3 regions of the Peribacillus sp. NPDC101480 genome follow, and region 2 is predicted to be linked to each of the others. Evidence: a T-box and tRNA genes for the amino acid it is inferred to sense, from the RefSeq annotation. Region 2 holds a T-box; the other regions hold tRNA genes.
The links. A T-box is a leader RNA that pairs with one kind of tRNA and senses whether it is charged. The one in region 2 lies ahead of argS (arginine--tRNA ligase), so its partner is inferred to be a tRNA-Arg.

Region 1 (3,214 bases), on a different contig from region 2:
TTAATCGTAATCGGGAAAGCTTCGTGTTGAGCATGTTTCGTTTGCTGCTGTTCTTTTCCTTCATCAGTAGCTCCACTGCAGCCGACCATCATGCCTGCAGTAAGCAACATCAACAATATCAGACCAAAAATTTTCTTCATTTTCATTCCCCACAATCTTTTTATTTAATTTCTTTCACCCAATAATCCCGGAAGATGCACCCAAAACAAAAAGCACCTCCCGTTAAACGGAAGGTACTTGTATGGCAACAATATCATTACGGACTTCTTAGGGTCTGCCACACACCTTCCCATCCGCGTAGGTTACAGGTGTACGAATTTTGGCAGGTCTCCTGGCTCATGGTCATCGTCAACGGCACCTTCCCATATTTCATACAGTGGTACACAGCCGTCAGCTCCCATATACAGTGGCGGGACCGCGCTGGCATTTCACCAGCTTCCCTTTTAAGTCATTACGACACCAAATCGTTCATATGTATATAATTTTCATTGCCTTCATTATACACCATGTAAGAATCTATTATTATATGATTTTTCTGAACAGGTTCGAAATGACCCTTCCACACTCAATGATTTGAAGCATTTTCAATCAATGTCGCAAACCCATCGACTGATAAACCGGGTGAAATCCGAACTCGATGCAGGGCATGCATCCCTTGTTCCCTTGAAGCTCCCCCAGGTTCGGTAGTGACTGCCATCTTGTATCCGGCTTCATCTGACAGCCTGAGAGTCTCTTCGTTATACCGGCCAACCGGATAGGAAAGCACTGTCGTGTCCTGGTCGAGAATACGGTCGAATAGCTTCTTAGACTGGACCATTTCAGCTTCTTGCTGCTCTGCCGTCATGCGGTTCAGCTCCAAATGGTTGATAGTATGGCTTTCAATCGAAATCCCATTCCTGCTCATCTCCATCATTTGATTTTCAGTCAGGTGATGACCTTTATCAATGGACTTCCCGATCATGAAGACAGTTGCTTTCATATCATTTTCTTTTAATATCGGGAAAGCCTCCGTGAAGTTATCTGTATAGCCATCATCAAAAGTAAGCCAGACACACTTCTCACTTGGTATCCGATTCTCGGTTAAAACGAGGAATGCCTCTTCAGGAGATAATGTATAGTAGCCATTCTCCCGAAGCCAAGCCATCTGTGACCGGAATTCCTCACTTGGAACCCGAAGGCGATTACCTTCAGAAATGCTGTGATACATCAAGATTGGAAGCTGGACGGCGGGCTCGGCCGTTATCCAGTCTCCCGTATCGATCTGGCCCTCCAATTCCTGCCCTGCCCCATTATCCGCCGCTTCGACCACTTCGATGTCATCTTCCGCAATCGGTGCAGCTGTCTTTGTGCCTATACCTTCTAAAATCTCTTGTGAGCATGCAGGTAAAATCAAAATCCCCAGCAATGCAACCATCCTTAATACTCTATATTTCCCCACTATCATTCTCCTAATTTTTTATAGTAAAATAGTACCAGAAAACTAGTGATTAATAAAGTATTCCATTAAATGAAAAAAAGGGAAAGACGAGAGCTTAGTGACCTGTTAAGCATTTATGAGGATTTTTTTTAATAAGTATGTGCTATTAGCTTGAAAAGTTTGCCTATAAGAAATATAATAAATAAGTCGTCGACTTTTTATATGTCCCAGTAGCTCAGCAGGATAGAGCGACAGCCTCCTAAGCTGTAGGTCGTAGGTTCGATTCCTATCTGGGACGCTAACTAAAAACCCTGTTACAATGCGGTTCTTCCGCGTAGTAGCAGGGTTTTTTTCTGTGATTTATGGGGCGGTTAAACAAATTCATAAAAAAAATCCGAGCCCTGTGAAACACAGAACTCAGATTTTTTATATACAGATAACCAATAGACCCAAACAAAACTCCCTTTAGCTATACTTACTTTCTATCTAAGCCTATCTCGTTGATTTTTTCATCAAAAATAGGTCCGAAACTTTCAGAATAAGTATTCGTTAAATGCCTATTGTCCCGGTAAATTATAACATTACCAATAATGGGCTGAAATTCACCGTTCACTTTAAAGTAATCTGTTAAGTCAATTTTATGCAATGATTTATTCTCTTTTTCAAATTGTCTCCAAAAGCTTTCGTCTTTCTGATTATCTACTGAATTCATTTTTTTTGTTGTTTCTTCTATTCCATGTGTTTCTAATGATTCCAGTACATTAAAACTATATCTTGGATCATCACGAACCGCTAACACTTCAATACCATATTCATCTTTAACATACTGCAGCTGATCAACCATCTGTTGTTGTATTTTATTATTGGGCGTATCAGAAGCTGTGGCGTGAGAAATGACAAGATCTACATCTGCATCCTTTAGATAATCGAGAACATTATTGACCCAGATACCTTTCAAATCATCATCCGTATAACCTGTTGAAAAACGTGTACCTGAACGGGTCATATTCAATACACGATAATTATCATCTTTTGTAGCTTTTAATATGGCACCTAACCAATGCTCTGAATGGGAACTGCCGATCAGGGCAATTGTAGCATCGTAATTTTCAGTTTCGCCATATTCCCCAATTTTCAAGTCACTTTCCTTCAACCCTTGGTTACTGCCGTCCAAATGCGATTGTGGTAAATCATCAAAGACTTCAGAATATGATGGAATTGGTTCCTGATCAGGTATATCATCAGGGTTTTTTACAGCTAACGCTCCTGGATAATTTTTATCGTTTATATTATTTTCCAGCCTATTTTTATCTATATATACTCCAATTAAAAGCGATGCAATCAAGAGTACATTCACACTGCCCATTATCCCGAGTCTCTTGAATGAGAATTTGTTGTCCTTTGAGCTTCGGATTGGTTCTTCTATATATCGAGTCATAAAAAAAGAAAGGGCAATTGATGAAATGATAATAAGAGTTCCGACGATGAATCCTGGAGTTTCTTGGACATTATAACGATAGAACTCCAATAAAACCCAATGCCACAAGTAGATTCCAAAAGCGATTCCACCTAGCTTCACCATTACGGGTGAACCTAAAAAGCGTTTGACACCATATTTTGTATCGCGTGTACCAGACAAAACAATGAATAATGCGCAGGTCATTGGCCATAAGGCAATATACCCCGGAAACATTTCAGATACATTGAAAACTATTCCCGTTAAAATTAAACCGATTAATCCAAGCCACCCTATCACTGTTGCTATATATTTATTTACCTTAATTGATGATAAATTGA
Region 2 (3,214 bases):
ATCATATTTCATGATTGTACGCATCATTCATTTTTCAAAAACCGCCGTGCGAATAGAATAGTCGGTACAATTATGGGTGTTTTGACTTTATTCCCGTTTGATCAATGGGGACATGAGCATTCTGTTCATCACGCAACAAGCGGTAATTTGGATAAGCGGGGTACAGGGGATATTTGGACCCTAACGGTCGATGAGTATTTGGCTGCACCGTTTAAACTTCGTTTTGCCTATCGTTTTTACCGCAATCCAATTGTTATGTTTGGTTTGGGTCCGATTTATGTTTTCCTTCTTAAAAATAGATTTAACCGTAAAGGCGCTAGAAAGAAGGAAAAAAATAATACGTATTTGACGAATGCATTAATCGTCGTTTTAGCGGCATTGCTTTGCCTGGCAGTAGGCTGGCAGTCGTTCCTTCTTGTACAAGGTTCCATTTTCATGATTTCTGGTTCAGTCGGCATTTGGCTGTTTTACGTCCAGCATACATTTGAGGACTCTTATTTTGAAGAAAATGAGGAGTGGGAATATGTATTGGCAGCAGTGGAAGGAAGTTCTTTTTATAAGCTTCCAAAACTGATGCAGTTCCTCACTGGTAATATCGGTTACCATCATGTTCACCATTTAAGTCCAAGGGTACCTAACTATAAATTGGAAATGGCGCACAATAATACGCAGCCTTTAGAGAACGTTCCAACGATTACTCTTGCGACAAGCTTGCGCTCACTCCGTTTCCGTTTATGGGATGAGGAATCCAAGAATTTTATCGGTTTCAAAGATATAAAATATTTAACGAAAAAAAGCGTTCCCGCTCAAGTGAAATCTGAACTGTAACGTTCAGTATCATTCCAGACTCCCTTAATAATCCTCGGATTTGGGGGAGTCTTTGCTTCATATAAGGAACTCGATAAAGGAGAGAACTTAAAATGATTCGAATTGTCATTGCAGAGAATCAGCAAATGCTGTTAGAGGCAATAAGTTCTCTACTCAATCTTGAAGAAGATATAGAAATTGTCGGGCAAGCCGGTAATGGAGTAGAAGCGGTGGCCCTTGTTCACCAATTACAGCCTGATGTGTGTATCATGGATATGGAGATGCCTGTAATGAGCGGACTTGAGGCAGCAGAAGCATTAAGGTCAATTGGATGTAAAGTGGTCATTTTAACGACATTCCGAAGAACTGGTTATTTTCAACTCGCAATAAAGGCTAATGTAAGTGGTTATTTATTGAAGGATAGCCCGGGTGAAGAGTTAGCTTGCTCGATTCGCAGCATAATGGATGGCAAGCGAATATATTCCCCAGAACTTATAGATGAGACTTCCAGCAATAATGGCCGGGAAATGGGAGTGTTAGGTTTGTTAGCCGATGGTCAATCAAAAATTGAGCCGTCAAATCAGCAAAGCGGCACAATTGGGACAGTAAGGAAATATTTTTCCACCATCAAAGATAAAATGAAGTTACCGGCTGGTTAGGATTTGTTTCTTAAATCCTGTTGACACGTTTTTTTAAATTGTGTACGATGGATTAAATTATAATATTGAAAATTCTGTGATGAAGAGAGTAGTTCATTTTGAAATGGAAAGCGAGTTAGGGATGGTGGGAGCCTAATGCAGGACGGATGAATGAAGCGCACTTTGGAGAAATTTCTTGAACCGTTTAGTAGGGAATATCGGGGAGTCACCTCGTTAACAATGGAAAGTGGTCACAATTTGTGGCAACTAGAGTGGTACCACGGGAATTCATGCTCTCGTCTCTTATTTAGAGGCGGGGGCTTTTTTGTTTAGGAGGGAAAATGACGATGAATAAACCAATTGCAGAATTGATTTCAACTGCTTTGAACAATGAAATGCCAGCTAGTGAAATAGAAAAATTAATGGAAAAGCCAAAATTGATGGAATTAGGCGATGTCGCCTTTCCATGCTTTACTCTTGCGAAAAAATTCAGAAAGTCGCCTCAGGTGATTGCGTCTGAAATAGCCCAACAATTAAATAGTAAGTTGATCCAAGAAGTGAACGTTGTGGGTGGTTATCTGAATATCTTCGTCAATCAACAGCTGGTGACGGAAAACGTGCTGCAAACGATATTAAGTGAAAAGGATCAGTATGGTTCGATGCAGCCTGTACAGGAAAATGTCGTGATTGATTATTCCTCCCCGAATATTGCCAAACCTTTTTCCATGGGGCACTTACGCTCAACGGTCATAGGGAATGCACTGGCTAACATCGCCGAAAAAAATGGCTACAATGCTGTGCGTATTAATCATTTAGGAGATTGGGGCACGCAATTCGGCAAGTTGATTGTCGCATATAAGCTGTGGGGCGACAAAGAGGCAATCGAAGCTTCGCCGATTCAGGAATTATTGAAGATCTATGTGAAGTTCCATGATAGAGCCGAAAGTGATGAATCGTTGAATGAACAAGCACGAGCAAGCTTCAAGTCGCTTGAAGATGGGGACGAGGAAGCACTGGCATTGTGGAAATGGTTCAGGGATGCGTCTCTAAAAGAGTTTGAGACGATTTATGATTTATTGGGCATCCGTTTTGATTCCTATGCCGGCGAAGCGTTTTACAATGACAAAATGGATGCGGTTGTCGGGGAACTAAAAGAAAAAGGCTTACTTACCCTATCCGAAGGTGCCTATGTCGTGCAATTGGAAGATATGCCGCCTTGTTTGATTACGAAAACGGATGGTGCGACACTTTATGCCACGCGTGATTTAGCTGCCGCCATGTATCGTAAAAAACAGTATGAGGCGAAGAAAACATTTTATGTTGTCGGGAACGAACAATCCCTGCACTTTAAACAACTCTTTAACGTCATTGAAAAAATGGGGTATGAATGGTCAAAAGATTTGCAGCACGTAGCATTTGGCATGATGTTAAAAGATGGTAAGAAAATGTCGACTCGTAAAGGGAAAGTCGTGCTCCTTGCGGATGTATTGGCAGAGGCGATCGAAACTGCGAAGCGCAATATTGAAGAAAAAAATCAAGCGCTTGAACAGAAGGAACTGGTTGCAAGACAGGTCGGTGTCGGAGCGGTAATTTTTAACGATTTAAAAAATAACCGCATGAACGATATTGATTTTTCATTAGAACAAATGATGAATTTTGAGGGAGAAACGGGTCCATATGTACAGTACACATATGCGCGAATTTCCTCATTGCTTGAAAAAGGTGAATTTAACGAGCAGGCCATCCATTTTGACGCTTTAGGTGAATAT
Region 3 (3,214 bases), on a different contig from region 2:
GCTCCAAAACATTTCAGCGTTCTTCATAAAACAAACACTTCCCTATAAAGTTTATAATATAATAAACATAATATTAATTCGTTTGAATTATGTCAATGTTTTTTCTAATTTAACTCCAGCAAATTATCCAAAGATGAACTTGATGGCCAGAGGGCTTCATAACATACAATACAGCTGACAGGCGATACACCATCCATTAAACGAAACGATCCCCATGACACTAATGCCGTATAGCACATTGAATAATAAGCTTAATTTCCCCAATAATATGCTATATAAGCGTGAATAAGCTTTAGAGGAGGATATATATTGAAAGATGAAAACAATGCTATTGTTCCATCAATCCATAACACCGATTTACACAAGGCAATACAACATTTATCTGAACAATTCAAGGTATCACTGCCAGAATTACGCGATACGATTGAATTACTTATACAAAACCAATCAAGTGGGATGCAGCTTAGTTTAGGAGATGATAAAAGTTCCCCCGTCGAAGAATTGAATACGGCAATAATCAAAAACCGTGAAATCATTAAAAAAAATCTCCAAACATTAAATAGAATTTGATATAGAAAAAAGGCATCCGATTATGGATGCCTGAATTTGTAGACAAACTCGATAATAATTGGTTTTTGTTATCCGAACGTTGATTTCCACTCGAGGCACTCGCTTTCCGCGGTCCGGGAGCCTCCTCGGCGCCCTTTGCGCCTGCGGAGTCTCCCTTGGACGCGCTTTCCCCGCAGGAGTCTCGCACACCGGCTCCAATCAACTTTGCTTTAAAATTCAGATACAAACTCAGGCATCCAATCATGGATGCCTGAGTTTGTGGAACATATGAAATTCCTAATATAAGTCCTTCGTTGAGCTCTTTAAGTATTAGCTAGGCACAAACTTAAGTATCCCTTCCAGATAAACACCTTGCTCTTTTCGTGTGCATTCCCTCAACTTGATTCTTCCTTCTTTTTCTAACTCCTTGGCTAATTGGACCACTTCTGTTCCATCTTCGGTTATTTCGACTGAGAAGAAATTGCCCCGAGTGGAAGTTTGAATGAACTTGAATAATCTATCTTTATTCATTTAAACATCTCCTTATTTATAACAAGTTCGACATAAAAGGTCATCCACCTGCGATAAATATGAAATAAAAAACTTCTTGTCGTCATACGAACTTTAACAGTTAAAAGGATAGCAAATTTAAATTACCCTCGTTGTCTTAAGCCAAAAGTAAAAAAGCCAAAACCTTTGAAGGTTTTGGCTTTTTTTAGTAGTGTCCCAGGAGAGATTCGAACTCCCGACCGACGCCTTAGAAGGGCGTTGCTCTATCCAGCTGAGCTACTGAGACGTTTATGATATAAGTTGCGGTAAAACTTATGTATTACCTTAACTGTTCCCTTAGGACACTTCTTATTATAGTAGGATATCAAAAGAAAGTCAACGCTTTTTCAAAAAAAGTTTTTTCTTTTTTTAATAACCAGGAAGCGGGGAAAAACGCTTCCTGTTCATTATACATGAAGTCATTCCATTTGATAAGCATTTCTTAGTTCTTCAACGATTTTTCCTTCAAGGTCATAATAGATGATTTCAAGTTGGTCATTTCCGATTTCCAAAATGGCATAGGTTTTTTCTTTTCGTCCACGCGGCTGACGTATGCTTCCCGGGTTGATGAAGAGCTTGCCGTCAATCAATTCAGAGCCTGCAGCGTGGGAATGACCAAAGCAAACAATATCCGCCCCTGTCTCTTCACTTTTATAAGATAGGTTCATCAAGGTCATATTTATGTTATAGAGGTGTCCATGTGTAAGGAAGAAACGCTTGCCTGCGATGTTCTCCACAATGTCATTCGGATATGCCGAATCATAGTCACAATTCCCGCGTACGGCTAAGAACCCCGACATGTGAGGGTCATTTCTTTCCAACTCTGAATCACCGCAATGGATCATGGCTGCAACCTCTTGTTTATGACGGTCGGTAATCATGCTGATTTCATGAGTTAAGCCATGACTGTCACTCATTATTAGCACTTTCATCGTCACATTCCTTCTTCCCTTTTTAGAAATAGATCAAGTTTTTCATCTAGAGCCCTCAATGCATTGGCACGGTGGCTGATTTTGTTTTTTTCCTCTTTTGTCAATTCTGCGTTTGTTTTACCCTGTTCCTCAACAAAAAAGATGGGATCATAACCAAATCCATTCGCTCCTGAAGGCCGTTCTGTAATCAAGCCTTCCATCGTTCCCGATACCGTAATCGTTTCCTGGTTGGGTGACGCTAGTGCCAATGCGCAATAAAACCTCGCCGTTCTATCCTCTTTTGGCACGCCTTCCAGTTCCCGGAGGACTTTTTCCGTGTTCGCTTCATCACTCTTGGACTCTCCAGCATAGCGCGCAGAATATACGCCTGGACGGCCCTCCAATGCATCTACAATCAATCCGGAATCATCAGCAATGACAAAACGGCCTAGCTGATGGGCAATGGCCTCTGCCTTCAGGATTGCATTTTCTTCAAATGTCGTCCCTGTTTCCTCAACATCCGGAGCATCCGGTACATCAAGAAGTGTTTTGACTTCATATCCTTTAGCAGAGAATAAGCTTTCGAACTCCTTTGCTTTCCCTTTATTTTTCGTTGCAATTATTACTGTCTTCATTTTTCATTTCACCCTTTTTCATTTTATCGGCATGTGAGCTCTTTTCGGTCTAAGAAAGAATTTGCTGTACTCATTATATGTTAAGCCGCTTATTCTCCAGTGCCAAACGGACGAATTCAACGCTGCCTTTCATGATCAATAACGGCTGCTGAATTTTCCAGATAAGTTAAGTCTAACACAACTCCCTCATCTGAAATAACCTGAAACTTATAAACTAACGCTTGTAATTTTCACTATGTTCAATATGGATATTAACTTTTATGTTATTTATTGAAGTCTTATCAAAGGAATTAATAATTCTGTTATCCCACTTATTGACATGGTATCTGTATGCCTTTTCACTTATGTTAAATAGGTCTGTATTGATTTTCTCCCCCGTCTCCAATGTCTTCAAAATATCATGCTTAACTTTTGTTTCTACCTTTTTTTCGATTTTTTCCATATCCAAGTTAGCTATATTTTGTTTCAATATTCCATTTGCTCTAACCTCTAAGTCATATAAGGGTTTCTTTTGTTGTTCCAATACTATGATGTTTGTTTTAGGGTCCATGATTTCAACACTTACCTTTT

Region 1: it encodes a tRNA-Arg, which carries the amino acid that the T-box ahead of argS (arginine--tRNA ligase) is inferred to sense. The anticodon was not compared.
Region 3: it encodes a tRNA-Arg, which carries the amino acid that the T-box ahead of argS (arginine--tRNA ligase) is inferred to sense. The anticodon was not compared.

Annotation. Positions count from the first base shown of each region.
Region 1 is NZ_JBNNSB010000003.1:127,475-130,688, reverse strand. Features, by position in the region: gene ACQKMF_RS11870 (ABC transporter substrate-binding protein) at 1-146, opposite strand, end outside; cobalamin riboswitch at 305-479, opposite strand; gene ACQKMF_RS11865 (polysaccharide deacetylase family protein) at 566-1,414, opposite strand; tRNA gene ACQKMF_RS11860 (tRNA-Arg) at 1,642-1,715, shown strand; gene ACQKMF_RS11855 (acyltransferase family protein) at 1,893-3,214, opposite strand, start outside.
Region 2 is NZ_JBNNSB010000012.1:57,832-61,045, forward strand. Features, by position in the region: gene ACQKMF_RS25210 (fatty acid desaturase) at 1-828, shown strand, start outside; gene ACQKMF_RS25215 (response regulator) at 921-1,466, shown strand; T-box leader at 1,534-1,752, shown strand; gene argS (arginine--tRNA ligase) at 1,787-3,214, shown strand, end outside.
Region 3 is NZ_JBNNSB010000001.1:722,708-725,921, reverse strand. Features, by position in the region: gene ACQKMF_RS03680 (DUF2087 domain-containing protein) at 1-27, opposite strand, end outside; gene ACQKMF_RS03675 (hypothetical protein) at 310-570, shown strand; gene ACQKMF_RS03670 (hypothetical protein) at 880-1,080, opposite strand; tRNA gene ACQKMF_RS03665 (tRNA-Arg) at 1,272-1,345, opposite strand; gene ACQKMF_RS03660 (metallophosphoesterase) at 1,518-2,030, opposite strand; gene ACQKMF_RS03655 (XTP/dITP diphosphatase) at 2,033-2,644, opposite strand; gene ACQKMF_RS03650 (Ger(x)C family spore germination protein) at 2,859-3,214, opposite strand, start outside.